DNA from 3 places in the Pseudomonas sp. LBUM1658 genome. Region 2 is predicted to be linked to each of the others. Evidence: predicted binding sites of a transcription regulator. Region 2 holds the regulator's gene; each other region holds the start of a gene.
The links. Region 2 encodes sigma-54, which starts transcription at its own class of promoters, with help from an activator protein. Its sites were predicted from a motif close to ANTGGCATNNANNTTGCTNT; they were not measured.

Region 1 (9,804 bases), 690 kb from region 2:
GCCTTAACCTTCATCACTCTCATCATCCTCTGCCCCATCGACTTTCATCCCCAGCTCCTTGATCTTGCGGGTCAAGGTGTTGCGGCCCCAGCCCAGCAGCACAGCAGCGTCTCGGCGACGGCCGGCGGTGTGTTTGAGGGCGGTTTCGATCATGATCCGCTCGAAGCTCGGCACCGCGCTGTCGAGCAGGTTCGATTGGCCGCGTGCCAGTGCCTGATCGGCCCATTGACGCAACGCCTGCTCCCAGTTGGTCACCGGTGCCGAGTCTTGCGGCAGATTCAGCAGCTCCGGTGGCAGGTCGCTGATATGCACTTCGCGACCCGAAGCCATCACCGTGATCCAGCGGCAGGTGTTCTCCAGTTGGCGCACGTTGCCGGGCCACGGCAGGTTTTTCAGGTATTCCTCGGTTTCGCTTTTCAGCAATTTAGGCTCGACCGCCAGTTCTTGCGCGGCGCGGGCGAGGAAATGCTTGGCGAGGGTCGGAATGTCTTCGCGACGATCGGACATCCGCGGGATATGAATGCGGATCACATTCAGGCGATGGAACAAATCCTCGCGGAATTTCCCGGCATGAACCAGGGTTTCCAGATTCTGGTGGGTCGCGGCGATGATCCGCACATCGACCTTGACCGGGGTATGCCCGCCCACCCGATAAAATTCGCCATCGGCCAATACCCGCAACAGACGCGTCTGGGTGTCTGCCGGCATGTCGCCGATCTCGTCGAGAAACAGCGTGCCACCATCGGCTTGCTCGAAACGTCCGCGACGCAGGTTGGCGGCACCGGTGAATGCGCCTTTTTCATGGCCAAACAGCTCGGACTCCATCAAGTCCTTGGGAATCGCCGCCATATTCAAGGCGATGAACGGTGACGCCGCCCGCGGGCTGTGGCGGTGCAGGGCGTGGGCCACCAGCTCTTTACCGGTACCGGATTCGCCGTTGATCAATACTGTGATGTTCGAGTGGCTGAGCCGACCAATAGCCCGGAACACTTCCTGCATCGCCGGCGCTTCGCCGATGATTTCCGGGGTGCGGGTCAGGGCTGGCGCCACTTCCAACAGGCCTTGCTGTTCCTGAGCGTGCTGGTTGGCGCGTTTGACCAGGGACACGGCTTCGTCGACATCGAATGGCTTGGGCAGGTACTCGAAAGCGCCGCCCTGATAGGACGCGACAGCGCTGTCCAGGTCGGAGTGAGCAGTCATGATGATCACTGGCAACCGTGGATGCTGTTCGCGAATCCGTGCCAGCAGGTCCAGGCCGCTGGCGCCCGGCATGCGGATGTCGGAGATGATCACGTCCGGCTGCTGGCGCGCCAGGCGGCTCATCACGCCATCGGCGCTGTCGAAGCTTTGCGTGGTCATGCCTTCCTGTTGCAAGGCCTTTTCCAGAACCCAACGGATAGAACGGTCGTCATCGACGATCCACACGGTTTCACTACGGCTCATGTCGATGGGGCTCCTTGTTCCAGTGGCAGAAAGATCGAGAACGTGGTGTGGCCCGGATGGCTGTCACATTCGATCAGGCCCTGGTGCTGGCTGATAATGTTCTGAGTAATGGCCAAGCCCAGCCCGGTACCGTCCGGACGGCCGCTGACCATTGGAAAGAAGATGGTTTCTTGCAGCTCGGCGGGAATCCCCGGGCCGTTGTCGATGATTTCGATCTTGGTCACCAGGCGATGGCGCACATGGCCGATGGTGAACTGGCGCATCGCACGGGTGCGCAGGCTGATCCGGCCCAGGCGCAGTTCGTTCTGGCTGCCGATGGCCTGCATGGCGTTGCGCACGATGTTGAGCACCGCCTGGATCATCTGCTCACGGTCAATCAATACGTCAGGAATGCTCGGGTCGTAATCGCGCACCAAAGTGATGCGGCCCTGGCTTTCGGCCTCCACCAGGCTGCCCACGCGCTCAAGCACTTCATGGATATTAGTCATCGCCAGTGACGGCAACTTATTCGAGCCCAGCATCCGATCCACCAGGTTGCGCAGGCGATCGGCTTCCTCGATGATCACGTTAGTGTAGTCCCTGAGGCTGTCTTCCGGCAGTTCGCGGGCCAGCAACTGGGCAGCGCCGCGAATCCCGCCGAGGGGGTTCTTGATCTCGTGGGCCAGGCCGCGCACCAGCATCTTGCTGGTTTCCTGCTTGGATAGCTGGGCCTCTTCCTTGGTGATCCGCAGCAAACGGTCGCGAGGGTGGACTTCCAGCAGCAGCAGGGTGGCGCCATCGCTGAGGATCGGCGTCACCGCGTAATCGACGGTCAGGGTCTGGCCGGTCAGGGCGGTGAGCATCGCTTCGCGTTTGGTGAACGGATGCGCCTGCTCGACGGCTTGGCGCAGGGAGCTCAGGGCTTCGGCTGATTCGGTGAATAGTTCGCTGATGAATTGTCCATGACTGCGCTGGCCGCTGATGGCCAGCAGCATTTCCGCCGCCGGATTCATGTACTCAAGGCGCAGCTCGGCGTTGAGCAGGATGGTTGCGGTGGTCAGGTTGTCGAGTAGCAAGCGGTGCAGTGCGTCGGTGATGGTCATTAGGACCTCTTTTGGAGCAGGGCAACCCGAGGCCGGTCCCGAATTGCGCGCGCGAATAAAGCGCTGATGTGAGGAAAATGCAAAAACCAAACCAAGGCTCCGAAAAGAAGCGTTAAACCCCTGAATAAGGCGCTTAAGGCTCGATTGCGTGGCGTTCTGCCAGCTCCGCCGGGTATTTTCGAACCAAAATGGGTTGATAAGTGACTAGGGTGCAACTAATCGCACCAAGATAGTGCGCAAACGTGAAGGGCGTTTAGAAGAATGAAAAAATACCGTTCTCTTCTTCAGGTTTGTCTGCCAAAGGACATTCCGGACGCTGGCCATAGTCGACAAGGGTGCAAGGTTTGACCTGGCGCTTCTGCGCCAGGGACATGCGCAGCATATGGAAAGGCTGATTGGCGGTTCGCTCGACGGTCCGCCCTTGCTCATCGAGGATCTCCACGGCCAGGTGGTGGCTGCCGCGGTCAATATTGCTCAAGGCGAATACCGGGCTGGGGCCTGGAGCAGCGGTTGGCTGGCCGTCCAGCAGAAGGCGATAGCGGTGACCGCGTTGCAGGCCGGGTTCATTGGTGACACTGACAATCAACTCACCCTGAGTGCTACGAACCGTGGCGTCCGGGTCTGGCACCAGAACCCGCAGCATCTGATAGTGGAAGAGCGGTTTGTCCTGAGCCTTCCTGGCGGCTGGCGTCGGGATGGTTGCGCTCGGGGTTGCTGACATGCGATTGCCGGGTGCCAGCGGAACACGTTTGGCATTGCCCGGTTGCGGTTGGTCGGTGAAAACCCGATTCCCCTGGGCATCGATATAGGTATAGATTTCGGCCGTAGCTGGAAGAGCGATCAGCAGCAGGCAGAGGGCCAGTGGACTGATGGAAGGCATCAAGGGATATGCACCCGTTGCACGGTAAAGGTGGCGGTCGGACTTTGTTGCACAACGGTCTCACCATTGAGCACCTGCACCGCGAGACTGTGCTCTCCTCGATCCACATTGACCAGTTGCAGGCGCGGAACATTGCTCGGCTGGCCATATGGCTGACCGTCCAGCAAGAGGCGCAGGCGATGCGCACCTTGAAGGCGCGGTTGCAGCGCGACGCCCACGGTGAAGGTGCCATTGTTGGCGCGCAAGGCTTCTTCGCTGGGCAGGCCGGTCAACTCCAGTACTTCGTATGTGGCACTACTGGCTTGCTGGCTGGCGTTTTGTGCCGGGCTGGTTTTTGGCGGAACAGCCTGCTGACGCTCGACACTATTGAGTGGCGGCAATTCGACAGGCTGGCTCCGGGTGCCGTCGGGCGGCTGATTACTGTAGGCAGTGTTGCCGTTGGCATCGGTGTACTTATAGATCTGCGCTGTCGCCGAGAACGCGAGAGATAAAAGCAGAAACAGTAAAAACGGCCGCATTAAAGCTTCCCGATAAATTGAGCAAGATTACTCCGACAACGCAATGCCCTGGCTGCCAGCATAGAACACAATGAGTTCTACCGGGCTGTCGCCAGTCTTGCCGCGATGCACAGTGTTGACCATCTCGGCCAGGGTCTGCCCTTGTTTTAGTACCCGGGTCTGGCCGCTGTCTCTGGCTTCGACGGTGAGCTCGCCCGCGAGGATGTAAGCCGCATTGGGAATCGGGTGAGTGTGCCACTTAAGTTCGGTGTTGGCAGATATCTTCAGTTTGAGCAGCGTCAGCTCGGGGCTGCCTTGCGGATAGGACGCATAGGGCGTTCCGTCCCAGGAAGAGCTGCTCTGCAGCAAGACTTCCTTTTCTATCCCGGTTTTTTTGTCGGTATTGCTGCAGCCCAGAGTGAGCAGGCAGGCGAGCGCAATGAGTAAGGTCCTGACCGGGGATGTTGTTTTCATGTCTCTATCCTTTGCGAGGTGGCGTGAAGGCTCGAATGAGCGCTGTCAGGCTACGTGCAGCGCAATGGCAATGCTGCCGGATGGGGCTGTGAGTGCGCGCAGACGAGGTGCCATCGGGTGTCGGAAATTGCCCACAAAAAAGGCCTCCCGAAGGAGGCCTCTGTTACGCCGCTTGCGCAGGCGCTACCGGATTAGCAGCTGTAGTACAGCTCGTATTCCAGTGGGTGTACGAAGGTGCGAACCTTGATTTCTTCTTCGCTTTTCAGAGCGATGTAAGCGTCGATGAAGTCGTCGCTGAAAACGCCGCCTTTGGTCAGGAATGCACGACCTTTGTCCAGCTCTTCCAGGGCTTCTTTCAGGCTACCGCAAACTTGTGGGATCTCTTTCGCCTCTTCAGGCGGCAGGTCATACAGGTTTTTGTCAGCTGCGTCGCCTGGGTGGATCTTGTTCTGGATGCCGTCCAGGCCAGCCATCAACAGTGCAGCGAAGCCCAGGTATGGGTTGGCTGCCGGATCCGGGAAGCGAGCTTCGATACGGCGAGCTTTAGGGCTGGACACGTAAGGAATACGGATCGAAGCGGAACGGTTGCGAGCCGAGTAGGCCAGCATCACTGGAGCTTCGAAGCCCGGGACCAGACGCTTGTAGGAGTTGGTCGACGGGTTGGTGAAGCCGTTCAGTGCCTTACCGTGCTTGATGATGCCGCCGATGAAGAACAGAGCGGTATCGGACAGGCCGGCATAGCCTTCGCCAGCGAAGGTGTTCTTGCCATCTTTGGAGATGGACAGGTGAACGTGCATGCCCGAACCGTTATCACCGTACAGTGGCTTAGGCATGAAGGTCGCGGTGCGGCCGTATGCGTCAGCAACGTTGTGTACGCAGTATTTCAGGGTCTGAACTTCGTCAGCCTTGGCTACCAGGGTGTTGAACTTCACACCGATTTCGTTCTGGCCGGCAGTTGCCACTTCATGGTGGTGAACTTCGATGACCAGGCCCATTTCTTCCATGGCGTTGCACATGGAGGTACGGATTTCGTGGTCATGGTCGAACGGAGGAACCGGGAAGTAGCCGCCTTTGACGCCTGGACGGTGGCCGCGGTTGCCGCCTTCCACGTCCTGGTCAGACATCCACGAGCCTTGTTCGGAGAAGATCTTGAACATGGAGCCGGAAATGTCGGACTTGAACTTCACTTCGTCGAAGATGAAGAATTCTGGCTCTGGACCAACGAATACGGTGTCGCCGATACCGGTGGACTTCAGGTATTCCTCGGCGCGCTTGGCGATGGCGCGTGGGTCACGGTCATAGCCTTGCATGGTCGAAGGTTCGATCACGTCGCAGACCAGGATCAGGGTCGGCTCTTCGGTGAACGGGTCCAGGACAGCAGTGGAGTCGTCCGGCATCAGGATCATGTCGGAAGCTTCGATACCTTTCCAGCCAGCGATGGAGGAGCCGTCGAACATTTTGCCTTCTTCGAAGAAGGCGTCATCCAGCGCGTCGCGAGCCGGCATGGTGACGTGGTGCTGAGTGCCTTTGGTGTCAGTGAAGCGCAGATCAATCCATTTGACGTCATGATCTTTGATGAGTTGAACCGACTTCGACATAGTGTCCTCCGGGGTGGCTTCGGGCTAGTAGTGGAGTGCCCTTAGAATGTGGGTGATGCCGGCGCGAATACTCTGCCAAGGCAACCTGCCTCACAAGGGAGCAATTTGCATGCCAGTGCCCCGACTTGGGTTTTTCGCCCCAAACTCTCCCATATAAAGGTGGAAATGAGAAAACCTGGAGACTTTCCGCACTGAAATGTTGCGCGTAAAAGCATAATCGCCCTGTTTCGGTGCGTGCGGAACCGTCTGCATATTAACTGGTTAAACCTTGAGCAATTTCCGCTATAATCCGCGCCCCCCTTTTTAGGCTGGCCCTTCGCGCGCTGTTTTCATGAAACTAATCGTAAAAGTCTTCCCCGAGATCATCATCAAGAGCCGCCCGGTACGGATGCGTTTCATCCGCCAGTTGGCCAAAAACATCCGTGCCGTGCTCCGCGATCTGGACCCGGCTGTGGTGGTGAACGGTGTGTGGGATAATCTCGTGATGGAAACCCGTGTCAGCGAGCCGAAAGCCTTGAAGGACATGATGGATCGCCTGAGTTGCATGCCGGGCATCGCGCATTTCCTGCAGGTTGATGAGTACCCGTTGGGCGACTTCGACGACATCGTCGCCAAGTGCAAGCAGCACTTCGGCGATGCGTTGTCGGGCAAGATCTTTTCCGTGCGCTGCAAGCGTGCCGGCAAGCACTCATTTACCTCGATGGAAGTCGAGAAATACGTCGGCAGTCAACTGCGTCGTCAGTGCGGTGCCGCCGGAATCTCTTTAAAAGAGCCGGAAATCCAAGTGCGGATGGAAATTCGCGACCAACGGTTGTTTGTGATCCACAGCCAGCACAACAGCATCGGCGGTTATCCGCTGGGTGCCTTGGAACAGACGCTTGTACTGATGTCCGGCGGTTTCGATTCGACGGTGGCGGCCTACCAGATCATGCGTCGCGGGTTGATGAGTCATTTCTGCTTCTTCAACCTGGGCGGCCGCGCCCACGAGCTAGGCGTGATGGAAGTCGCGCACTACATTTGGAAGAAGTACGGCAGCTCTCAACGCGTGCTATTCGTCAGCGTGCCATTCGAGGAAGTGCTCGGAGAAATTCTCGGTAAAGTCGATAACAGTCATATGGGCGTAGTATTGAAGCGTATGATGTTGCGCGCTGCTTCAAGAATTGCCGATCGGCTGGAGATCGATGCGCTGGTTACCGGTGAGGCGATCTCCCAGGTGTCCAGTCAGACGCTGCCGAATCTATCGGTAATCGACTGTGTAACCGAGAAGCTGGTGCTGCGCCCGCTGATCGCCAGTCACAAGCAGGACATCATTGATCTGGCCAACGAGATCGGCACTGCCGATTTCGCCAAGCACATGCCGGAATATTGTGGGGTGATTTCGGTCAACCCCAAGACCCACGCCAAGCGCAACCGCGTGGAGTATGAAGAACAACAGTTCGATATGGCGGTGCTCGAGCGTGCGCTCGAGAACGCCAAACTGGTGCCGATCGATCGAGTGATCGATGAATTGGGCCAGGATTTGCAGGTCGAAGAAGTCAGTGAAGCACTGGCTGGTCAGATCGTGATCGACATCCGTCACCCGGATGCTCAGGACGACGAGCCGCTGGAGCTGCCTGGCATCGAGGTACAAGCGATGCCGTTTTATGCATTGAACGCTCGTTTCAAGGAACTGGACCCTACTCGCCAGTACCTGTTGTATTGCGACAAAGGCGTGATGAGTCGCCTGCATGCCCACCATTTGCTCAGTGAGGGGCATGCCAATGTGCGCGTTTATCGACCGAGCTAAGAGCCCGGGGCTGTATGCCTGTGGCCTGCGTCACCGGCCCCCCGACGCCGCCGTCAAGCTGTAACGGCAAGGCCTGACTCTACTGAAAATCGCTGCCACGACCTGTCAGCACACCGAATCCTCTGATCGAGATACACAAGTGATCGAAAATCTACGCAACATCGCCATCATTGCTCACGTTGACCATGGTAAAACCACCCTGGTAGACAAACTCTTGCGTCAATCCGGCACCCTGGAGCGCAACGAGCTCAACGACGAGCGCGTGATGGACTCCAACGACCAGGAGAAAGAGCGCGGTATTACCATTCTGGCGAAAAACACCGCCATCAACTGGAACGGCTACCACATCAACATCGTGGATACCCCGGGCCACGCCGACTTCGGCGGCGAAGTAGAACGCGTAATGTCGATGGTTGACTCCGTTCTGCTGCTGGTTGACGCTCAAGACGGCCCTATGCCGCAAACCCGTTTCGTGACCAAGAAGGCTTTCGAAGCCGGCCTGCGTCCAATCGTGGTAATCAACAAGGTTGACCGTCCAGGCGCGCGTCCGGACTGGGTTCTGGACCAGATCTTCGACCTGTTCGACAACCTGGGTGCTACTGAAGAGCAGCTGGACTTCCAGGTTGTTTACGCTTCGGCCCTGAACGGCATTGCCGGTCTGGAACACACCGCCATGGCGGAAGACATGACCCCGCTGTACCAGGCCATCGTTGACCACGTTCCAGCTCCACAAGTTGACCGTGACGGCCCGTTCCAGATGCAAATCTCGGCACTGGACTACAACAGCTTCCTGGGTGTGATCGGCGTTGGCCGTATCGCTCGTGGTCGCGTCAAGCCGAACACCCAGGTTGTAGCCATCGACATTGATGGCAAAAAGCGTAACGGTCGTATCCTGAAGCTGATGGGTCACCACGGTCTGCACCGCATCGACGTTGACGAAGCAGCTGCCGGCGATATCGTTTGCATCAGCGGCTTCGACCAGCTGTTCATCTCCGACACTCTGTGCGATCCACTGAACGTCGAAGCGATGAAGCCGCTGACCGTTGACGAACCAACCGTTTCCATGACTTTCCAGGTAAACGACTCGCCTTTCTGCGGTAAAGAAGGCAAGTTCGTCACCAGCCGTAACATCAAGGAACGTCTGGATAAAGAACTGCTGTTCAACGTTGCTCTGCGCGTTGAAGAAGGCGATACCGCCGACAAGTTCAAAGTCTCCGGCCGTGGTGAGCTGCACCTCTCGGTACTGATCGAAACCATGCGTCGCGAAGGCTTCGAAATGGGTGTTGGTCGTCCGGAAGTGATCATCCGTATGGTTGACGGCGTCAAGCACGAACCGTACGAAAACGTGACCATCGACCTGCCGGAAGAATCCCAAGGCGCAATCATGGAACAGATCGGTATCCGTAAAGGCGACCTGACCAACATGGTTCCGGATGGCAAGGGCCGTGTTCGCCTTGAGTACAACATCCCGGCTCGTGGCTTGATCGGTTTCCGTAACGAGTTCCTGACCCTGACCTCCGGTGCAGGCATCCTGACCTCGATCTTCGACCGTTACGACGTGATGAAGTCCGGCGACATGTCCGGCCGTCAGAACGGCGTGCTGGTTTCGGTTGCTACCGGTAAGGCTCTGACTTACTCGCTGGAAACCCTGCAGGCTCGTGGCAAGCTGTTCCTGGGCCATGGCGAAGACGTGTACGAAGGTCAAATCGTCGGCATCAACAGCCGCGACAACGACCTGGGTGTCAACCCAACCAAAGGCAAGAAGCTCGACAACATGCGTGCTTCCGGTAAAGACGAAACCATCGCACTGGTTCCGCCTATCCGCTTCACCCTGGAGCAAGCTCTGGAATTCGTTCAAGAAGACGAATTGTGTGAAGTAACGCCTAAGTCCATCCGTCTTCGCAAGAAGATCCTGGGCGAAAGCGAGCGTACCCGCGCTGCCAAGAAAAGCGGCAACTGAGTTACGACTTAGTTAACGCTTAAAAAAACGCCCCCGACCGCAAGGTCGGGGGCGTTTTTATTTATCTGGAGCAAAAATCAAAAG
Region 2 (9,804 bases):
AAGGGTTGCTCGAAGGCGACTACATGCAGCATTTTCCGGTGGATATCTTCCAGACCGGTTCCGGCACCAGTTCCAATATGAATGCCAACGAAGTCATCGCGACGCTGGCCAGTCGCTTGTTGGGCGAGGCGGTCAACCCGAATGACCATGTCAACTGTGGGCAGAGCAGCAACGACATCATCCCGACCACCATTCATGTCAGCGCCGCATTGGCGCTGCACGAGCAGCTATTGCCGGCGCTGGTGCATCTGGTCGAAGTGATCGAGGACAAGGCCGGGCAGGTTCACCCGTTTATCAAGACCGGGCGCACGCACCTGATGGATGCGATGCCGGTGCGCATGAGTCAGGTGCTCAACGGCTGGGGCCAACAGCTCAAGGCCAATATCGGCCACCTGCAGGACTTGTTGCCGAGCCTGCAGTCCCTGGCTCAAGGCGGCACCGCGGTCGGCACCGGAATCAATGCCCACCCTGAATTCGCCGCACGTTTCAGCCAGCAACTCACTGCTTTGACCCAGGTGCAATTCACACCAGGCAAGGATCTGTTCGCGCTGATCGGTTCTCAGGATACCGCGGTAGCCGTCTCCGGCCAGCTGAAGGCCACTGCCGTGTCGCTGATGAAAATCGCCAACGACTTGCGCTGGATGAACTCCGGGCCCTTGGCTGGTCTCGGTGAAATTGAACTGGAAGCGTTGCAGCCGGGTTCGTCGATCATGCCTGGCAAGGTCAATCCGGTGATCCCGGAAGCCACTGCGATGGTCGCCGCTCAAGTGATCGGCAATGACACAGTGATCACGGTGGCCGGGCAGTCGGGCAACTTCGAACTGAACGTGATGCTGCCGATCATCGCGCAGAACTTGCTGAGCAGCATTGAGTTGCTGGCCAACTCCAGTCGTTTGCTGGGGGACAAGGCCATTGCCAGTTTCAAGGTCAATGAAGCCAAGCTCAAGGAAGCGCTATCGCGCAACCCGATCCTGGTCACTGCGCTCAACCCGATCATTGGTTACCAAAAGGCCGCAGAGATCGCCAAGCAGGCCTATCAGCAGGGGCGACCGGTTATCGATGTGGCCCTGGAACACACCGAACTGTCGCGCAGCCAACTGGAAGTCCTGCTGGATCCGGAAAAGCTCACGGCGGGTGGCGTGTAATCACCGACTCAGCTTTGGAGACTCACCATGGAGCACTGGAAACGCACGATCGAAAGGGCCAATCGCTGCTTCATTCAGGGCGAGCTGGTGGATGCCCGCGAGCACTACCTGCAGGCTTTAGCCCTGGCCCAGGTGTTATTCGAGCGCTGGCCGGATGCCGAGGAAGCGGTGGCGGCCTGCGTGATCTCCCATCACAACCTGGCAGACCTGCATTTGCGCCTGAACCAGCCGGAAGAAAGCGTGGAGTACCTCTGTTTGATTCACCAGCGGCTGTTGCAGACCCTCCAGGACGCACGGCTGGCACCAGCACTGCGTGAGGCCGCGTTACGTCAGAGCAGCAAGACTTACGTCGAATTACTCAATTTCATCAGTGAGCATGGCGAATACCCGCGAACCAACCGCTTGCTGCACAGCAACGTGGCGCAATCGGCTTCGGCCCATGCGCACGATGCATCGATCCCGAATGGCCCTCATTACGGAGCACATTGAGATGTCCTTTAGCTTGCCTGCCTTGCCATACGCTTATGACGCGCTGGAACCGCACATCGATGCACAAACCATGGAGATCCACTACAGCAAGCATCACCAGACTTACATCAACAACCTTAACGCGGCTGTCGAAGGTACCGAATGGGCTGACTGGTCTGTGGAAAAACTGGTCGCCAGCGTTCAGCAACTACCGGAAAAATTGCGCGCGGCGGTGATCAATCAGGGCGGCGGCCATGCCAACCATTCGTTGTTCTGGGCGGTCATGGCGCCTACGGGCGGCGGCAAGCCGGACTGTGTGCTGGGCGATGCGATCAATGAACAGCTGGGCGGCTTCGACAGCTTCAAGGACGCCTTCACCAAGGCCGCACTCACGCGTTTTGGCAGCGGCTGGGCCTGGCTGAGCGTAACGCCGCACAAGACGCTGATGGTGGAAAGCAGCGGTAATCAGGACAGCCCGTTGATGAATGGCAATACGCCGATCCTTGGACTGGACGTATGGGAGCACGCCTATTACTTGCTGTATCAGAACCGTCGCCCGGAATACATCAACGCCTTCTACAACGTGATCAATTGGCCTGAAGTCGCGCAGCGCTACCAGGCAGCTCTTGTTTAAGACCTCATGACTAAAGATTTAAGGCCGACTATGGGCACTGAAACACTGGCGATCAGCAGTGGGCGGATGTTTCGCTATGCGTTGGGTTCACTGTTGCTGTTGGCGGGAATGGCGTTGTTGGTCGCCCAAGGATTGGACTGGCTGGCGCTTGAACCGCGTTTGTTGCGCGCGTTGCAGGGGGGCGCGATCTGCGCCCTCGGCACGGCGTTGGGTGCGGTTCCGGTGTTGGTCATTCGCAGAATGCCGATGGCCGTCAGCGATACCTTGCTGGGTTTCGGTGCTGGCGTGATGCTGGCCGCCACCGCGTTTTCGCTGATTGTCCCGGGCATCTCGGCGGCCGAGAATCTTGGATTGACGCCATGGGCTGCCAGTGGATTGATCAGTTTCGGCATCATGCTGGGGGCGTTCGGTTTGTTTCTGGTGGATCGCAAGGTGTCCGGGGCGACCCCGCAAATGCTGGTGGGCACCGTTGAACGCCCGGTTATTCCGCCACGGATCTGGTTGTTTGTGTTTGCAATCATTGCTCACAACATTCCGGAAGGCATGGCGGTTGGCGTGTCGGCCGGGGGCGGAATGCCCGATGCCGACAGCCTGGCCATGGGTATTGCATTGCAGGATGTGCCGGAAGGCTTGGTGATTGCGTTGGTATTGGCCGGGGCAGGGATGTCACGGGTCAAGGCGTTCCTGATCGGTGCAGCTTCAGGTTTGGTTGAACCGGTCTTCGCGCTGTTGTGTGCCTGGCTGGTGAGCCTGGCCGAGATGCTCTTGCCGCTGGGATTGGCGCTGGCTGCCGGTGCCATGCTGTTGGTGGTGACTCACGAGATCATCCCCGAGTCGCGACGTAATGGTCACGACAAGCTGGCCAGTCTGGGGCTGTTGATCGGGTTTTGTCTGATGATGGTGATGGATACGGCGTTGGGGTGAATTGTGGCGAGGGGGCTTGCTGTGGGGGCTTTTGTGGCGAGGGGGCTTGCCCCCGTTGGGTCGCGAAGCGGCCCCAAACACTAACACCGCGGTCTCTCAGGTAGATCGCATACACCGGATTACGACTGCTTCGCAGCCGAGCGGGGGCAAGCCCCCTCGCCACAAAAAAGCCCGCTCAATACAGGTTGTGTATTACTCGCCTTCGTCGAAGTAGCGGTTGATCAGATCGACCAGTGCGTCCAGCGCTTCCTGCTCCTGCTCACCTTCGGTGCTCAGGTGGATTTTCGTTCCTTTGCCCGCAGCCAGCATCATCATGGCCATGATGCTTTTGCCGTCGATCGTGGATTCTGGGGTGCGTCCTACTCTGATCGTGCAATCCTTGAACTGACCGGCGACTCCAACAAATTTTGCAGAAGCCCGGGCATGCAGACCCAGCTTGTTGATGATTTCAATTTCCAGAGCGGGCATCGCGGTGTGGATCCTTTAGCTTAGGTCGCGGTGGCGAACCTGGACGTTCTTCAGGGATGTTTGCAGGACCTGACCCAGACGTTCGGTCAGGTAGACGGAGCGGTGATGCCCGCCGGTGCAGCCAATCGCGATGGTGACGTAGGCGCGGTTGCTGGCGGCGAAACGAGGCAGCCACTTCAGCAGATACGCGGAGATATCCTGGAACATTTCTTCTACATCCGGTTGCGCGGCCAGATAGTCGGCAACCGGCTGATCCAGCCCGGACTGCTCACGTAACTCGGGTTTCCAGTACGGATTGGGCAGGCAGCGCACATCGAACACCAGATCGGCATCGACCGGCATACCGCGCTTGAAACCGAAAGACTCGACCAGGAACGCCGTGCCCGGCTCCGGCTGATTCAGCAGGCGCAACTTGATGGTGTCGCGCAGTTGATACAGGTTCAGATGGGTAGTGTTGATCTTGAGATCTGCGAGGTCGGCAATCGGCCCGAGCAGGTTGGTTTCATCGTCAATGGCTTCGGCGAGCGATCGATTGGCGTTGCTCAGCGGGTGGCGCCGACGGGTTTCCGAAAAGCGCTTGAGCAGGGTTTCTTCGTCGGCGTCCAGGTACAGCACATCGCATTGTATGTGCCGGCCGCGCACTTCTTCGAGCAATTGCGGAAAGCGTGTCAGGTGGCTGGGCAGATTACGCGCATCGATCGAAACGGCGACCAGCGGCTGCGCCAGTTCCGTATGGATCAACGCGCGCTCGGCCAACTCCGGGAGCAAGCCTGCTGGCAGGTTATCGATGCAGTAATAGCCGCTGTCCTCCAGTACATCGAGGGCGGTGCTTTTACCTGAGCCGGATCGGCCGCTGACGATGATCAAGCGCATGATTAGGGACCGTTCTGCTCATCCAGGACAACCTGGTACAGGGCTTCGTTGGTTGCGGCGCTGCGAAGTCTTTCGCGCACTTCCTTGCGGTCAAGCATGCTGGCAATCTGCCGGAGCAGTTCCAGGTGCGCATCGGTAGCCGCTTCCGGGACCAGCAGGACAAACAGCAGGTCGACCGGGGCGCCATCGATGGCGTCGAAATCTATGGGGGCGTCCAGGTGCATCAAGGCACTGGTGGGCGACGTGCAGCCCTTGAGACGGCAGTGTGGGATGGCTATGCCGTTGCCAAACCCGGTGGAACCGAGTTTTTCACGGGCAATCAGACTCTCGAAGACATCTTGCATCTCCAGATCCGGCACTTCGCGGTGGATAAGGTTGGCAATTTGCTCGAGTGCGCGCTTTTTACTGCCGCCCGGCACGTTCACCAAAGAACGGCCGGGGGTCAGGATGTTTTCAAGTCGGATCATGGGTAGGGGATGTTAGCGACCGGTTGCGCCCTGAAGGAGGCTCTGGGTCTTTTCCTTATGCTTTTTGAGTTGGCGATCAAGCTTGTCGGTGAGCAGGTCGATAGCGGCATACATGTCCGTATGCTCAGCGTTGGCGACCACTTCTCCGCCGGGAATATGCAGCGTGGCTTCGATTTTCTGCAGCAGCTTCTCGACATTCATCGTGACTTGCACGTTGGTGATCTTGTCGAAATGCCTCTCCAATCGGTCGAGTTTTTCGCCGATATAGGTGCGCAGAGGTTCGGTTACTTCCAGTTGGTGTCCACTGATGTTGACTTGCATACAGCTTCTCCTTCGTTGCCAGTGCATAAGGCGGCAGGCTGGCTTGCCTGCCACTAGGCTGTGTCCGAAAACCGTCAGAGTTCTCAAACACACCCTGGAACGCTGGTGGCGTGGCCCGTTACATCAACCGCTTGCGTTCGCTCGAAGGCGCAATCCCAAGGGATTCGCGGTACTTGGCGACGGTGCGGCGGGCTACCTGAATGCCTTGTGCCTCCAGTAAACCAGCGATCTTGCTGTCACTCAACGGCTTTTTCTGATTTTCCGCCGCAACCAGTTTTTTGATGATCGCGCGAATCGCTGTGGACGAGCATTCACCGCCTTCAGAGGTGCTGACGTGGCTGGAGAAAAAGTATTTCAGTTCGTAGATACCCCGGGGGGTATGCATGAATTTTTGCGTGGTCACCCGGGAAATCGTCGACTCGTGCATGCCGACCGCTTCGGCGATATCATGCAGGACCAACGGTTTCATCGCCTCATCGCCGTATTCGAGAAAGCCGCGCTGGTGCTCGACGATCTGGGTGGCGACTTTCATCAGGGTTTCGTTGCGGCTTTGCAGGCTCTTGATGAACCAGCGCGCTTCCTGCAGTTGGTTGCGCATGAAAGTATTGTCGGCGCTGGTGTCGGCGCGGCGGACGAACCCGGCGTACTGCGGGTTGACCCGCAGGCGCGGCACGGATTCCTGATTCAGCTCCACCAGCCAGCGCTCGTTGTCCTTGCGCACGATCACATCGGGGACGACGTATTCGGCTTCACTGGATTCGATTTGCGAGCCAGGGCGCGGGTTGAGGCTTTGCACCAGCTCGATGATCTGCCGCAGCTCGTCTTCCTTGAGCTTCATGCGACGCATCAGCTGGCTATAGTCGCGGCTGCCGAGCAGATCGATGAAGTCGGTGACCAGGCGCTTGGCCTCGGTCAGCCAAGGGGTCTTGGCCGGCAGTTGCCGCAGTTGCAGCAACAGACACTCGCTCAGGTTTCGCGCACCTATCCCGGCCGGCTCGAATTGCTGGATGCGATGCAGGACGGCTTCGATTTCGTCCAGTTCGACGTCCATTTCCGGGTCGAAGGCTTCAAGGATTTCCTCGAGAGTCTCGTCCAGGTAGCCCTGATTGTTGATGCAATCGATCAGGGTCACGGCAATCAGGCGATCGGTGTCGGACATCGGTGCCAGGTTCAGTTGCCAGAGCAAATGGCTTTGCAGGCTCTCACCGGCCGATGTGCGGGTGGTGAAATCCCACTCGTCGTCATCGTTGCTCGGCAGGCTGCTCGCGCTGGTCTGGTAAACGTCTTCCCAGGCGGTGTCGACCGGCAGTTCATTGGGGATGCGTTCGTTCCAGTCGCCTTCCTCGAGGTTGTCCACCGTCGGGGCGGTTTCCTGGTAGGAGGGTTCCTGAACATCGGCATTGGGTTTCTGCTCGACGTTGTCGGCCAGAGGGTCGGCGTTATCGAAGTCGTCGCCATCTTCCTGGCGTTCGAGCATCGGATTGGACTCCAGGGCCTCCTGGATTTCCTGTTGCAGGTCCAGGGTCGACAATTGGAGCAGGCGGATGGCCTGTTGCAGCTGAGGTGTCATCGTCAGCTGCTGGCCCATTCTCAAGACTAGCGATGGTTTCATGGCAGGGGCTTAACACCTTATTCGCCGGCGCGCATGCGCCATCCACTACAGGGCGCCGGAGCGCCAAACATAAGCAAATTATATGCCTGAAATCGCAGTGTTTGCCTAGAGCGCTGTAACAATAAAAAAGTATAAGGTTTTGTTGACACTGGCGCTCCGGCAATGGCTGAACACCTGAATCGAGTGTTTGCCCCAAAACGCCTGCCACTGGCCCCACACCTCAAGGCTTACAGGCGGAACTCATGGCCCAGATACACTTCCTTGACCAGTTCGTTGGCCAGGATGGTCTCGGAGTCGCCTTCGGCGATCAGTTGACCGTCGTTGACGATGTAGGCGGTCTCGCAGATATCCAGGGTTTCACGGACGTTGTGGTCGGTGATCAGAACGCCGATGCCCTTGGCCTTCAGGTGGTAAATGATCTGCTTGATGTCGCCTACCGAAATCGGGTCTACGCCGGCGAAAGGTTCGTCGAGCAGGATGAATTTCGGCGATGTAGCGAGGGCCCGGGCAATTTCCACCCGGCGGCGTTCACCACCGGACAGGCTCATGCCCAGATTGTCGCGGATATGGTGGATGTGGAATTCCTCCAGCAGGCTTTCCAGCTCCTTGCGACGATCAGCCTTGTCGAGCTCCTTGCGGGTCTCGAGGATGGCCATGATGTTGTCGGCGACCGAGAGTTTGCGGAAGATCGACGCTTCTTGCGGCAGATAGCCGATGCCAGCCCGTGCCCGACCATGCATTGGCTGGTGGCTGACGTCCAGATCGTCGATGAGTACCCGACCCTGATCGGCCTGGACCAGGCCGACGATCATGTAGAAGCAGGTGGTCTTGCCAGCACCGTTCGGACCGAGCAGGCCGACGATCTGACCGCTGTCGATGGACAGGCTGACGTCGCGCACGACCTGGCGGCTCTTGTAGCTCTTGGCCAGATGCTGAGCTTTCAGAGTTGCCATTACGGGGCCTTTTGCTCGTCGGTTTTCTTCTTCGGCTGGATCACCATGTCGACTCGCGGACGTGGCGTGGTCACCGAGGCACCGGTAGCGCGGCCGGCATTGGCGACCTGCTTCACGGTGTCATAGACGATTTTCTCGCCTTCGGTGGTATTGCCTTCGTTGATCACTTTGGCTTTGTCGATCAGCACGATGCGATCTTTCGATGCGTGGTACTGGATGGTCACGGCATAGGCCTTGACCGGCTCCGGATCACCGGCCTTCTGCAGCTGTTCGAAGTAAGCCAGGTTGCCGACGGAGGTGACCACGTCGACTTCGCCCGAAGGCGCGCGGGTGATGGTCACGGTGTTGCCGGTGATCTTCATCGAACCCTGGGTGATGATGACATCGCCCTTGTAGGTGGCAATGCCTTGCTTGTCGTCCAGTTGGGCGTCGTCGGCCTGAATGCGGATTGGTTGATCTCTATCAGTCGGCAGAGCCCAGGCGCTCGCGCTTCCCAGTGCTGCGCTCAGGCTGAGCAAAATAGGGAGGGTTTTAACGAGACTCATACTGTCCTCTTACGTTAGATAGCAGGTGTATCCTGCTTTCTTTCAAATACGCTTTCATGCCATTGCCAGTCGACACGCCACCAGCGCCGTCGATTCTAACGGCTTGCTCGGTCTGCGCATATTCCTGCTGAGGGAATACCGTCATGCGACTGCTGGTAATAATCGTCGTGCGGTTTTTATCGTCGGTACGTGCGATACGTACCGAGTCAATCAATTCGACTTCAGTGCCACCAGAATTGACCTCGCCACGCTCACTCTGGACGTGCCAGGGATAAGCCGTGCCGCGATACAGGTTCAGGTCGGGCTTGGTCAGCAAGGTCACATCGGTTGCTTTCAGATGTTCGACCTTGTCCGAAGTCATTTCGTACTGCAACTTGCCATCAGGCAGAAACTGCACGCTGTGGGCATTGATGGCGTAGTAGTCAATGGCCGTTGCGTCGACGACAGTCGGCGGGCGCTCCATGAAGCGTTCCGGGCTGATGTTCCAGTAGCCAACGGCCGCAAACAGCGCGGCAATGGCCGTGAACATCAAAATATTACGAACTTTTTTGCTCAGCATAGGTGGCTCTACAGGTAAGCGGCGTTGGCTGCTTCAAGGTTGCCTTGGGCGCGCAGGATCAGCTCGCAGAATTCGCGTGCAGCCCCTTCACCGCCACGGGCCTGGGTAATGCCGTGTGCATGTTCGCGGACGAAACTGGCGGCGCTGGCCACTGCCATGCCCAGACCCACGCGACGAATCACCGGCAGGTCAGGCAGGTCGTCACCGAGGTAGGCAACTTGTTCATAGCTCAGGTTGAGTTGCGCGAGAAGCTCGTCGAGCACTACCAACTTGTCTTCGCGGCCCTGATAAAGATGAGGGATTCCGAGGTTTTTTGCGCGGCGCTCGACCACCGGGGTTTTGCGGCCGCTGATAATAGCCGTCTGCACGCCGGATGCCATAAGCATTTTGATGCCTTGGCCGTCGAGTGTGTTGAATGTCTTGAATTCGCTGCCGTCTTCGAGAAAGTACAGGCGGCCATCGGTCAGCACGCCGTCGACGTCGAAAACCGCCAGTTTGATGTGTTTGCCGCGCTGCAACAGATCGGTGCTCATTATATTACTCCCGCACGCAGCAAATCGTGCATGTTCAAGGCGCCAACCGGCCGGTCTTCGCTGTCGACCACCACCAGGGCGTTGATTTTATTGTCTTCCATTATTTTCAGGGCTTCGGCGGCGAGCATCTCGGCCCGTGCGGTCTTGCCATGAGCAGTCATCACTTCGTCAATGATGGTGCTGTGGATGTCAATGGTGCGATCCAGTGTGCGGCGCAAGTCGCCATCAGTGAATATCCCGGCCAGGCGTCCGTCGGCCTCGAGCACCACGGTCATGCCCAGACCTTTGCGAGTCATTTCCAT
Region 3 (9,804 bases), 2.5 Mb from region 2:
TCGCCATGGCCATGGCGCAGATTTCTTCGGCCTACCCCACCGCTGGCGGGCTCTATCACTGGGGCTCGATTCTCGGTAACCGCTTCACCGGCTGGCTGACGGCCTGGTTCAATCTGCTGGGGCTGGTGACGGTGCTCGGCGCAATAAACGTCGGTACCTATTACTTCTTTTTCGGAGCCTTCGGACCGGCTCTGGGAATGGAAGACAACACCACCACACGGGTCATTTTTCTGGCCATCCTGACCGGCATCCAGGCCTTATGTAACCACTTCGGCATCGGCCTGACCGCGAAGCTCACTGACTTCTCGGGCTATCTGATCTTCGCCACGGCAATCGCCTTGACCATCGTTTGCCTGATCGCAGCACCCAGCTATGAGTTCATCCGGTTGGTGACCTTCGGCAACTATTCCGGCGAGACCGGTGGCAACGTCTGGCCAGAAGTTTCCAATGGCTGGATTTTCATGCTTGGCCTGCTCTTGCCGATCTACACCATCACCGGCTATGACGCCTCCGCGCATACCTCGGAGGAGACCCGGAATGCGGCTATATCGGTACCGGTCGGGATGGTCATGTCGGTGGTCTGGTCGCTGCTGTTTGGCTGGCTCATGCTCAGCTCGTTTGTGTTGATGCTGCCAAGCATGGATGAGGCGGCAACCCATGGCTGGAATGTGTTCTTCTGGGCGATGGACACGCAGGTTAATCCAACCGTCAAGATGGCGCTGTACCTGGCGATTTTCATCTCGCAGTTTCTCTGCGGGTTGGCGACCGTGACCTCGGTCTCACGGATGATTTTCGCGTTCTCCCGTGACGGCGGCCTGCCCTGCTCGACAGCACTGGCCAAGGTCTCACCCAAGCATCGCAGCCCGGTGGCAGCAATCTGGACCGGCGCCACGCTCGCAGTGCTGTTCGTCTGGGGATCTTCCGTGATATCGATCGGCGAAACCCCGGTGTACACCATTGTGGTTTCCTGCACGGTGATCTTCCTGTTCTTCTCTTTCATCATTCCCATCGTGCTGGGCCTGTTCACCTATGGCACCCCGAAGTGGCCGACCATGGGACCTTGGAACATGGGGCGCTGGTTGTACTCATTCTTCGCCATCCTCTCGATCCTCTCCATGGTGCTGATCTTCATCATCGGCATCCAGCCGCCGAACGATTGGGCGCTGTACATCACCATCGGTTTTCTGGTGTTGACCGCCATCGTCTGGTTCGCCTTTGAGGCCCGGCGCTTCCAGGGCCCACCCATGGGCGAGATGATCATCAAGCGCCAGGCAGAAATCGCAGCGGCGGAAGAGGCGTTGAATAAACAGGCGGGAAGCTGATCGTCACGAAACGGTCGGTTAACGCGATTCTTCAGTCTGATGACATTTTGTGGCGAGGGAGCTTGCTCCCGCTCGGCCGCGAAGCGGTCGTAAAGCTTGCACATGCGGTGTGCCTGACAGAACCAACTTGCAGGTTTTAGGGCCGCTTCGCGCCCCAGCGGGAGCAAGCTCCCTCGCCACAGGGAATGTGCTCGACGCTCAACCCTCACCGGGTTTTAAGGTAGGTACCTATCAGCTCCGCCTGTGCCAATACATGACCGTGCATGGCGCTTTCCAGTTGGGCCTTGGTGGGCAGCTTCAGGTCCGGCAAGACCGTGTCCAGCGCGTAGAGCTTGTGAAAATATCGATGGGTGCCAATAGGCGGACAAGGTCCACCATAGCCGACTCGCTGCCAGTCGTTGAGCCCCTGTAGCGTGCCGGGCGGCAGCGCGTGCAGGTCTTCAGGCAATCCGGTTGTCCCGGCGGGCAAGTTATAGAGCAGCCAATGGACCCAGGTCATCCTGGGGGCCGCGGGATCTGGCGCGTCCGGGTCGTCCATGATCAGTGCCAGACTCTGGGTGCCTGACGGTACACCACTCCAGGTCAAGGGCGGAGAAACATCCTTGCCCTCACAGCTGTAGAGCAACGGTATCGGACCCTGGGCAGGAAAAGCGGGAGATTCGAGCACGAATGGCATGGCCGTTACCTCTGTTTGGAATGTGGTCCAACTGATGAAGCGCATTGCCTGGTTTTAGGTATCAATTGTAGGAGCGAGCTTGCTCGCGATGGACTCAAGGCCGGCGCGTTTATTCAGAAAACACGCGTTATCGTTAACGTCCATCATCGCGAGCAAGCTCGCTCCTTGGGTGCCCGCTTAACTCCCCTCGCCACAGGTTTTGCATTCACTCATGTGCCCTACCCCCCATGCACCAAGCGGAACACCTCGTCGATCTGCATGTAACGGTCCTGGCTGACCCGCCAGTATTTCTGGCCCTCGGTGCTCATCAGGAATCGGCGCCGCCGTTCCAGTCGGTCGCGGCCCGTCACGCCTTTCAACATCACATAGCGTACTTCGCCACGGGGGCCGAGCAGTACGGTCGAGCCGCCTTGATAGGTAAACGCCGGGCCCAGTTCGCAGGCCTTTACGTGGCGCTGCTGAGTGATTTCCGCCACCAGGTCGAAGGTGACGCTCTGATCGGGACCGACTCGCCGGGAGGTGCGGATCGACTGAATGCACGGCAGGCTGACGCTGTCGCCTTGCAAACGCGGGTCATCCGCCGCAACCAGGCCGAACTCGGCCCGGTGTTCGGGCCTGCTCACATACAGCCCCAGCACACCGGCCTGGCGGCGCAGCTCCTGGGGACTGGCGCAATGCGCCGGATCCCCTTCAAAACGCAGGGAGGCAAAGTCCAGAGCGGACACCGGTGGCAGGTGTATCCGCGGCGGGCACCATAACAAGGCGTCTTCCGAGAGGCTGGTGACGTTGCGCGGGTAAATATTGCGCCGCCGGAAGCTGTCGATGATCGCTCCGCGGTAGTCCCATGTGTCATCCGGCACCACGTCGTGATCGGCGGTGATCAGCGCCCGCAGGTAGTCGCCGAAATTGATCGCCGTGGGCGGGCAATAATCGATGGCGCGGATGCAGATCGTGAGGAACTGGCGGGCCAGCTTACTGGCCTTTTCTGCCAGCAGCACCTGCAAGTCGTGGGGCATGTCACCAGGCGGGAGTATTCCGGCGCCGTTGGTGGCAAGGCGGATGTAACGTGCGATCTTGCGCTCGAAGATCTGCGCAAAGGCTTCGAACAGCGCACTGACCAGAATCGATCCCAGTTCGTGCACTTCCATGTCCGGCTGGTACTGTCGCGGTTGCTCGATATTGCTCTCTATCGCGCTGCGCAGCGGGCCGTTCTGGCCGGTGGTGTGACCAAACTGCTGAGCCAGCTGAGTCAGCAGGCTGGCTTGCAGCAGATTGCCTTTGCACCGGCGGATCGAGGCGATCAGCACTTCCCGGTAGCTGAAGTGCTGGAAAATCGCCACCAGATCGGCGAACGCTTCATGGAAGGCCGGCACGTCCGAACTCAGTGGCAGGCTGAAGCAAGGGCGCAGGCCATCGAGCAGCGCATGGGTGACTTCGTGGGAAATGATGTCGTGGGACAGGCAAGTGAAGACGTAGCCGCCCGGCAGTGATCGATCGCTGGGGGTGGCGCTGGCCTTGAAATAGCCAAAGCGGATCTCGCCGCCCTGGCGGCCTTTGGTGTAGTAAGCGTTGCAGTTCTCGCCGTAATGCGGGTGCAAGGTCAGCGACATGGGTTGCTGGTCATTGCCGAATCCCCAACTCGGATCGCGTCCCAGCGCCAGCTTGAAGGCCATGTAGACGTTGCTGCTGACGGCATAGACCATCTGCTGGTGAAAACGCGGGTCCGATGGCGAAGGTTCATAACCGTTGGCGATCAGCACACTGAGTTCATCCAGGTCAGCCTGGCGATACTCCAGGCCGAGCTGGGTATTGCGATGTTCGACCCGGAACAGACCACCGCAGGGGCCGACGGTCAGTGGTTCGAAAGGCACATTGAGGGTGCCGATGGCGCCTTCCAGGCGGCGCACCGAAGGGTCCACCGTATAGATCCGCAGCGGTCGGTACAACGGGTCTGCGGGTTGCCGTTGATAGGGTGGGCTCGGCATCCAGGCGAATGACTCCGCCAGGCAGAAGTCGACCCCTTCGCCAGGGCGCTTGGGATCCTGTGGCACGCTCGATTACCTCTTGCCCAGTTGACTGTTCAGCTGCTGCAATTGCTGCAGGATCTGCATCAGCACGGCATGGTCAGCCTCTGTCTGGCGCCCCGGCCCGGCCATGCTGACGTTCTGCAGCGGCTGCAGCAGCACCGCGGCTTTGGCGTTGTCGTTGCAGTCGAGCTTGGGATGCTGACGGGCTTGCGCGCCGAAATCGCTGACCACCCGCTGGGTGAATTGCTCATGGGTGACCTGACTGCCCTCGTCGAGCACCCGGGTGGCGCGCAGGGTGAACTCGCCATGGCCGTCGCTTTCCCACGCCACTTCATCGTCCTGGCAGGCGGCGAACTTGACATCGCGCATCTGCTGCGCCCCGCCACTGTTCATGCCACTGGAGGTACCGCCGTGGGCCTGGCGAAAGAGCGCATGGGCGCGATTGATTTCCTCGGTGGGCGGCACGAAACGCTTGCGAACGTCTCGTCCCAGTGGTCGCTGGTTGACGCCTCCGACCGCAAAACGGGTATTGCTGCCCGAATGACAGCAGTCCATGAAGCAGGTGAGGTTCACCCCATCCGGCAAGCGGGCGAAGATCCCGGCGATGTCATCGTCGATGTACAGCGCGCCCGTGGCAAAGTCCACCGGACACAGCGCTTCGTCATTGCCATCGGCTTCATCGCCATTGAGGTCGGCGACAAAGGTTCCGTGGCCGGAATACTGGATGACGATGACATCCCCGGCCCGCGAGTCAGTGACCATCTCGCGAATGCTTCGATCGATCGCCTCGCGGGTGGCCTGGTCGTTGAGCAGCATCTGGATCGAAAAGCCGCGTCTGCTCAGGGATTGCGCCCACATCTGCGCATCGGCGACACAACCGGCAAGCCGATGCTCCGGTTCGGGGTAATCATTGATCCCGATGCACAACGCCATGCGCCGGCCACCGGCTGCCGCCACCGCGGAGCCGATGACCTGGACCGCAATCGGCGACGCCGGGTAGCGTGGCGGCGGTGCACTCGAGGCATTCTGGCGCCACTGTTCGAAGCCTTCCGGCCAATCGACTTCATCGGTCCAGGCCCTTGCCTGAGAAAGCGCTTTGGCCCGCGGATAGGGGTTGATCTTGCCGGCATCCGGTAGACCGAGAATGCGCAGCAAGGCGCTGTTCATGGTGACCGGGTCATCGTCGAAGCCGCCATGGGAAGTCGACTGGCTGGCCGAGCGCCCGGTGTCCGCGGCTGTCTGCGACCAGATCACTTCACCCGGCCCGCTGTTCTTGCCGTCGAGGCAGAACAGCTGCTTGAGCAGCGGATCACCGCGCAGGCTCTCTTCGAGCCCGAGAATCGGCGTGCTGCGTTTTTCCTCCAGTCCATTGAAAATCAGGTAGAGCAGCGACTTGCGATAAACCCCGGCGCAATCGTCGTCTTTCTCGAACTGCTTTTTCATGGTGAAGATGGTGATCTTCTCCGCCACCTCGCCCTTGTGCAGCAGCTCCAGCAGATGCTGCTTGAAGGTATCGACCCGCACCGCTGGCGCGAGAAATTGCAGGGTGGCGAATTTCGGTACTCTGAGGTGGTGTGCGGCGGTCAGGAAATGACAATGAAAAATCGACCCGGCACTGTGGCCCATCCCATGCAGTTCGACACTCTCGGGATGAGCGTCACAAAACTGCTTGAGCTTGCCGGCCACGTACCAGCCGCCACCCTCCACCGGGTCGGCAGCCCGTTCGGCGCTGAACTTCATCCCGCCCCAGATACTTTCCCCGCCCAGGGCTCGCGCCGCGCCTTCGATCAGCAGGTCCGAACTGAAGTCGGCCAAATCCCGAGTCGCGCCCGGCCAGGCACGCTTGAGCAGGCTGCCGATGGTCTCGTAGAAACCGGTCCGCCAGATGAAATAGATCGGATAAATTCCATTGCTCAGCCACCACGCCACATGCTTCTGGGCAATTTCCAGACCGCCGGACTTCGAGATCAAGCCGCCATGGGCATACAGCAATACGCGCAGCTTGCGATTCTCGCGCTTCGCCACGGCCAGGGCCTCGACCAGATGCTCCTCGAAGATCGCATCGACGTCGGCCGCTGAAGTCGTGACCTCGCCTTCGCTGGTAAATCGTCCCACGCTGAGGTTGACCAGGTGCGGCTGCAGCGCGGCCAGTTGCCCGGGGGTCAGTCCCTGACCGCGCGCAGTTGCCGGCAGATCCCTTTGCCCGTCGGTGGACAGCGTCTCCTGCTCATCATGAGACAACTCGGCATCCGCCGGATCGGTACCCCTGGGCGTGCGTGACAGCGCATCAATGGCGTCGCGCAGGATATAACCCTGCTCACCGGGAAAGGGCCCCTCCTCCGGTTCAGTGACGCCACGCCCCAGGCTCTGGCTGGCTATCTGCTCGCGCAGGCTCTGCACCTCGGCCAGAATCTGCGAGTAGTCCAGGCTGCTGCCCGGGCAGGACTTGCTGGACATCATGTTATGGAAGCGCAGGCTTTCCAGCGGCAGGTCGAATTTCTCCTGGACCAGGGCAACCACCCGCAGTGCCGTGTCGCGTTGCTGGCCATCGAAGGGGTCACGGCCCTGATCAAAATCTCCGATCATCTCGAACATGAACGGCCCGAACGAGGCGTTGCCGTTATGCCCCGCCGCGCTCGCCGGAGGCTGGTTCCAGTTGCGCCCCAGCCAGATGAAGCCCTGGGGATCAATGGTGACGTGCTGGGCTATATCGCTCCAGCGATTGGTCTGAGTGTGGTACCGCCACATGCCGACTATCGTTTCATGCCCCTTGAAATCCCGTCGGCTCGGTCGCCAGGTGTGATGCATGTGCACCGCATTGATTTTGCGACTGAAGGGATATTGCGCAAGCAGCTGCGCGAACTGCTCCAGGCTGAGCCTGATAAAGGTGGGCGTCGACATGATAGAAAACCTCTGGGGCAAAGGTTAATCAAGATGACACTGAAGGAAACTCTAGGTGGGAATGGCTCTTTGTCCATTTATAACCAGACGGGCCCGTCACTTTGGCCTCGCCAAGCGGCTGTTTCGGGTATAGCTGGCAAAGTCCCGAGCTGCCCCAAAACAAGCCACCGCCAAACTCGCATCGCACCTTTCTGGTTCAATTCGTCTGGCTGGGCATGCCCACACTTGTAGGAGCGAGCTTGCTCGCGATGGACTCAAGGGCGGCGCGTTTATTCAGAAAACACGCGTTATCGTTAACGTCCATCGCGAGCAAGCTCGCTCCTACAAGAGATTGAGTACATCCGTTGATTCGCAGGGGAAGCAGCTCGATCGAAGCTGGCATGGAATGTGCTCTACACCTTGTACACCTCCCGAGTGGTCACTGCTGACCACCTGCCTGCAAAGGCCCGGGACGGGTGAACCGGGCAACGTGGCCGCGGCTTTCACCCCATCACACACGAATGAATACCAGGCAAAGGCGCCTGGAGCTGCTAGTCGGCTCCAGGCGTTTTTTTTTGGTTTTTTTGGCCATGCCAAGGCAGCGGCTTCGACTGAGGAAAGGCAATGAACGCTATCGTCACCCCGATCAAGAGCGAAACATTGGTTGTCATCGGCAACGGCATGGTCGGTCATCATTGCGTCGAGCAACTGATCGAGCACGGTGCCCTCGCCCACTATCACGTACATGTGTTCGGTGAAGAGCGCCAGCGTGCCTACGATCGCGTGCACCTCTCGGAGTACTTCGGCGGCCGCGATGCCGAGTCCCTGGCCCTTGGCGAGGCCGATCTGTATGCCCGCCACGGCGTGCACCTGCAACTCGAGGTGCAGGTGCTGGAAATCGACCGCGAGCGCAAAGAAGTGGTCACCAGTGCCGGACGCCAGGCCTACGACCGCCTGGTGCTGGCCACCGGTTCCTATCCCTTCGTGCCGCCGATCCCCGGTGCCGAAGGCCGTTCGCGCCTGGTCTACCGGACCCTGGACGACCTCGACGCAATCCGCGAGGCTGCCGCCAATGCCCGTCGTGGCGTGGTGGTCGGCGGCGGCTTGCTTGGACTTGAAGCCGCCAACGCGCTGAAATCACTGGGCCTGCAAGCCCATGTGGTCGAATTCGCCCCACAGCTGATGCCGGTGCAACTGGACGCCTTGGGCGGTGACGCGCTGAAAGCACGAATCGAGGCCCTGGGGGTCGGCGTACACCTCTCCCGGGCGACCAAGGAAATCGTCTCCGGTGAAGACTATGCCTATCGCATGAACTTCAACGATGGCGAGTTCCTCGAAACCGACCTGATCGTGTTCTCCGCCGGCATCCGCCCGCAGGATGCGCTCGGCCGTAGCGCCGGGCTGGAAGTGGCCGCTCGCGGCGGCCTGGTGGTGGACAATCATTGCCGCACCAGCGACCCCGAGATCTTTGCCATCGGCGAGTGCGCCTCCTGGAACGGCAGCATCTTCGGTCTGGTCGCGCCCGGCTACAGCATGGCGCGCAACGTGGCCGCGCAACTGGCCGGTGAGCACTATGAGCCGTTCACCGGCGCCGACATGTCGACCAAGCTCAAGTTGCTGGGGGTAGATGTCGGTTCGATTGGCGATGCTCACGCCGCCACGCCGGGTGCCAAGAGCTACCGCTTCATCGACGAAGCCAGTGCCAGCTATCGGCGTCTGGTGGTCTCCGCCGACGGCAAGCACGTGCTCGGCGCGGTACTGATCGGCGACAACAGTTACTACGACACCCTGCTGCAGTACGCACAGAACGGCATCGCGCTGCCCAAGGATCCGTCGAGCCTGATCCTGCCGCTGTCGGACGGCGCGCCGACGCTCGGCGCCGATGCGCTGCCGGATACCGCGACCCTCTGCTCCTGCCATAACGTCAGCAAGGGCGCGGTGTGCTGCGCGATCGACGCCGGCTGCACCGACCTCGGTGAGCTCAAGGGCAAGACCAAGGCCGGCACCGGCTGCGGCGGTTGCAGCGCGCTGCTCAAGCAGGTCTTCGAACACGAACTCAGCGCCCGTGGCGTGGCCGTCGACAAGAGCCTGTGCGAACACTTCGCCCATACCCGTCAGGAGCTCTATGCCCTGGTGCGGGTGGAAGGGATCATCAGCTTCAACGAACTGCTGGCCAAACACGGCCGCGGCCACACCGGCTGCGATATCTGCAAGCCGGCGGTGGGCTCGATTCTCGCTTCGTGCTGGAACCAGCCGATCATGGATCCGTCGCTGGTGTCGCTGCAGGACACCAATGACACCTTCATGGCCAACATGCAGAAAAACGGCACCTACTCGATCATCCCGCGCATCGCCGCCGGCGAGATCACCCCGGACAAACTGATCGCCCTCGGCGCCGTGGCGAAGAAATACGACCTCTACACCAAGATCACCGGCGGCCAGCGCATCGACCTGTTCGGCGCCCAGCTGCACCAACTGCCAGACATCTGGGGCGAGCTGGTCGAGGCTGGCTTCGAGACCGGCCACGGTTACGGCAAGTCGTTGCGCACGGTGAAATCCTGCGTCGGCAGCACCTGGTGCCGCTACGGCGTGCAAGACAGCGTGGGCATGGCGCTGCTGCTGGAGAATCGCTACAAGGGCCTTCGGGCACCGCATAAATTCAAGCTGGCGGTGTCCGGTTGCACCCGTGAGTGCGCCGAAGCGCAGAGCAAGGACATCGGGGTGATTGCCACCGAGAAAGGCTGGAACCTCTACGTCTGCGGCAACGGCGGCATGCGCCCGCGTCACGCCGAGCTGCTGGCCACCGACCTGGATGACGCAACCCTGCTGCGCTACGTCGACCGCTTCCTGATGTTCTACATCCGCACTGCCGACAAACTGCAGCGCACCTCGGTCTGGC

Region 1: the regulator sigma-54 is predicted to act here: its motif matches at 6,072-6,091, upstream of glnA (glutamate--ammonia ligase).
Region 3: the regulator sigma-54 is predicted to act here: its motif matches at 7,301-7,320, upstream of nirB (nitrite reductase large subunit NirB).

Annotation. Positions count from the first base shown of each region.
Region 1 is NZ_CP166798.1:349,205-359,008, forward strand. It holds gene ntrC (nitrogen regulation protein NR(I)) at 4-1,443, opposite strand; gene glnL (nitrogen regulation protein NR(II)) at 1,440-2,525, opposite strand; gene ACA064_RS01605 (DUF4124 domain-containing protein) at 2,779-3,405, opposite strand; gene ACA064_RS01610 (DUF4124 domain-containing protein) at 3,405-3,923, opposite strand; gene ACA064_RS01615 (cupin domain-containing protein) at 3,951-4,376, opposite strand; gene glnA (glutamate--ammonia ligase) at 4,568-5,974, opposite strand; gene thiI (tRNA uracil 4-sulfurtransferase ThiI) at 6,306-7,760, shown strand; gene typA (translational GTPase TypA) at 7,900-9,720, shown strand.
Region 2 is NZ_CP166798.1:1,044,072-1,053,875, forward strand. It holds gene ACA064_RS04740 (class II fumarate hydratase) at 1-1,145, shown strand, start outside; gene ACA064_RS04745 (DUF2753 family protein) at 1,173-1,634, shown strand; gene ACA064_RS04750 (superoxide dismutase) at 1,636-2,247, shown strand; gene ACA064_RS04755 (ZIP family metal transporter) at 2,278-3,171, shown strand; gene ACA064_RS04760 (HPr family phosphocarrier protein) at 3,364-3,639, opposite strand; gene rapZ (RNase adapter RapZ) at 3,655-4,512, opposite strand; gene ptsN (PTS IIA-like nitrogen regulatory protein PtsN) at 4,515-4,979, opposite strand; gene hpf (ribosome hibernation-promoting factor, HPF/YfiA family) at 4,992-5,300, opposite strand; gene ACA064_RS04780 (RNA polymerase factor sigma-54) at 5,419-6,912, opposite strand; gene lptB (LPS export ABC transporter ATP-binding protein) at 7,140-7,865, opposite strand; gene lptA (lipopolysaccharide transport periplasmic protein LptA) at 7,865-8,410, opposite strand; gene lptC (LPS export ABC transporter periplasmic protein LptC) at 8,397-8,969, opposite strand; gene ACA064_RS04800 (KdsC family phosphatase) at 8,978-9,502, opposite strand; gene ACA064_RS04805 (KpsF/GutQ family sugar-phosphate isomerase) at 9,502-9,804, opposite strand, start outside.
Region 3 is NZ_CP166798.1:3,553,699-3,563,502, forward strand. It holds gene ACA064_RS16225 (amino acid permease) at 1-1,322, shown strand, start outside; gene ACA064_RS16230 (YbhB/YbcL family Raf kinase inhibitor-like protein) at 1,528-1,998, opposite strand; gene ACA064_RS16235 (hypothetical protein) at 2,217-4,049, opposite strand; gene ACA064_RS16240 (caspase family protein) at 4,056-6,926, opposite strand; gene nirB (nitrite reductase large subunit NirB) at 7,530-9,804, shown strand, end outside.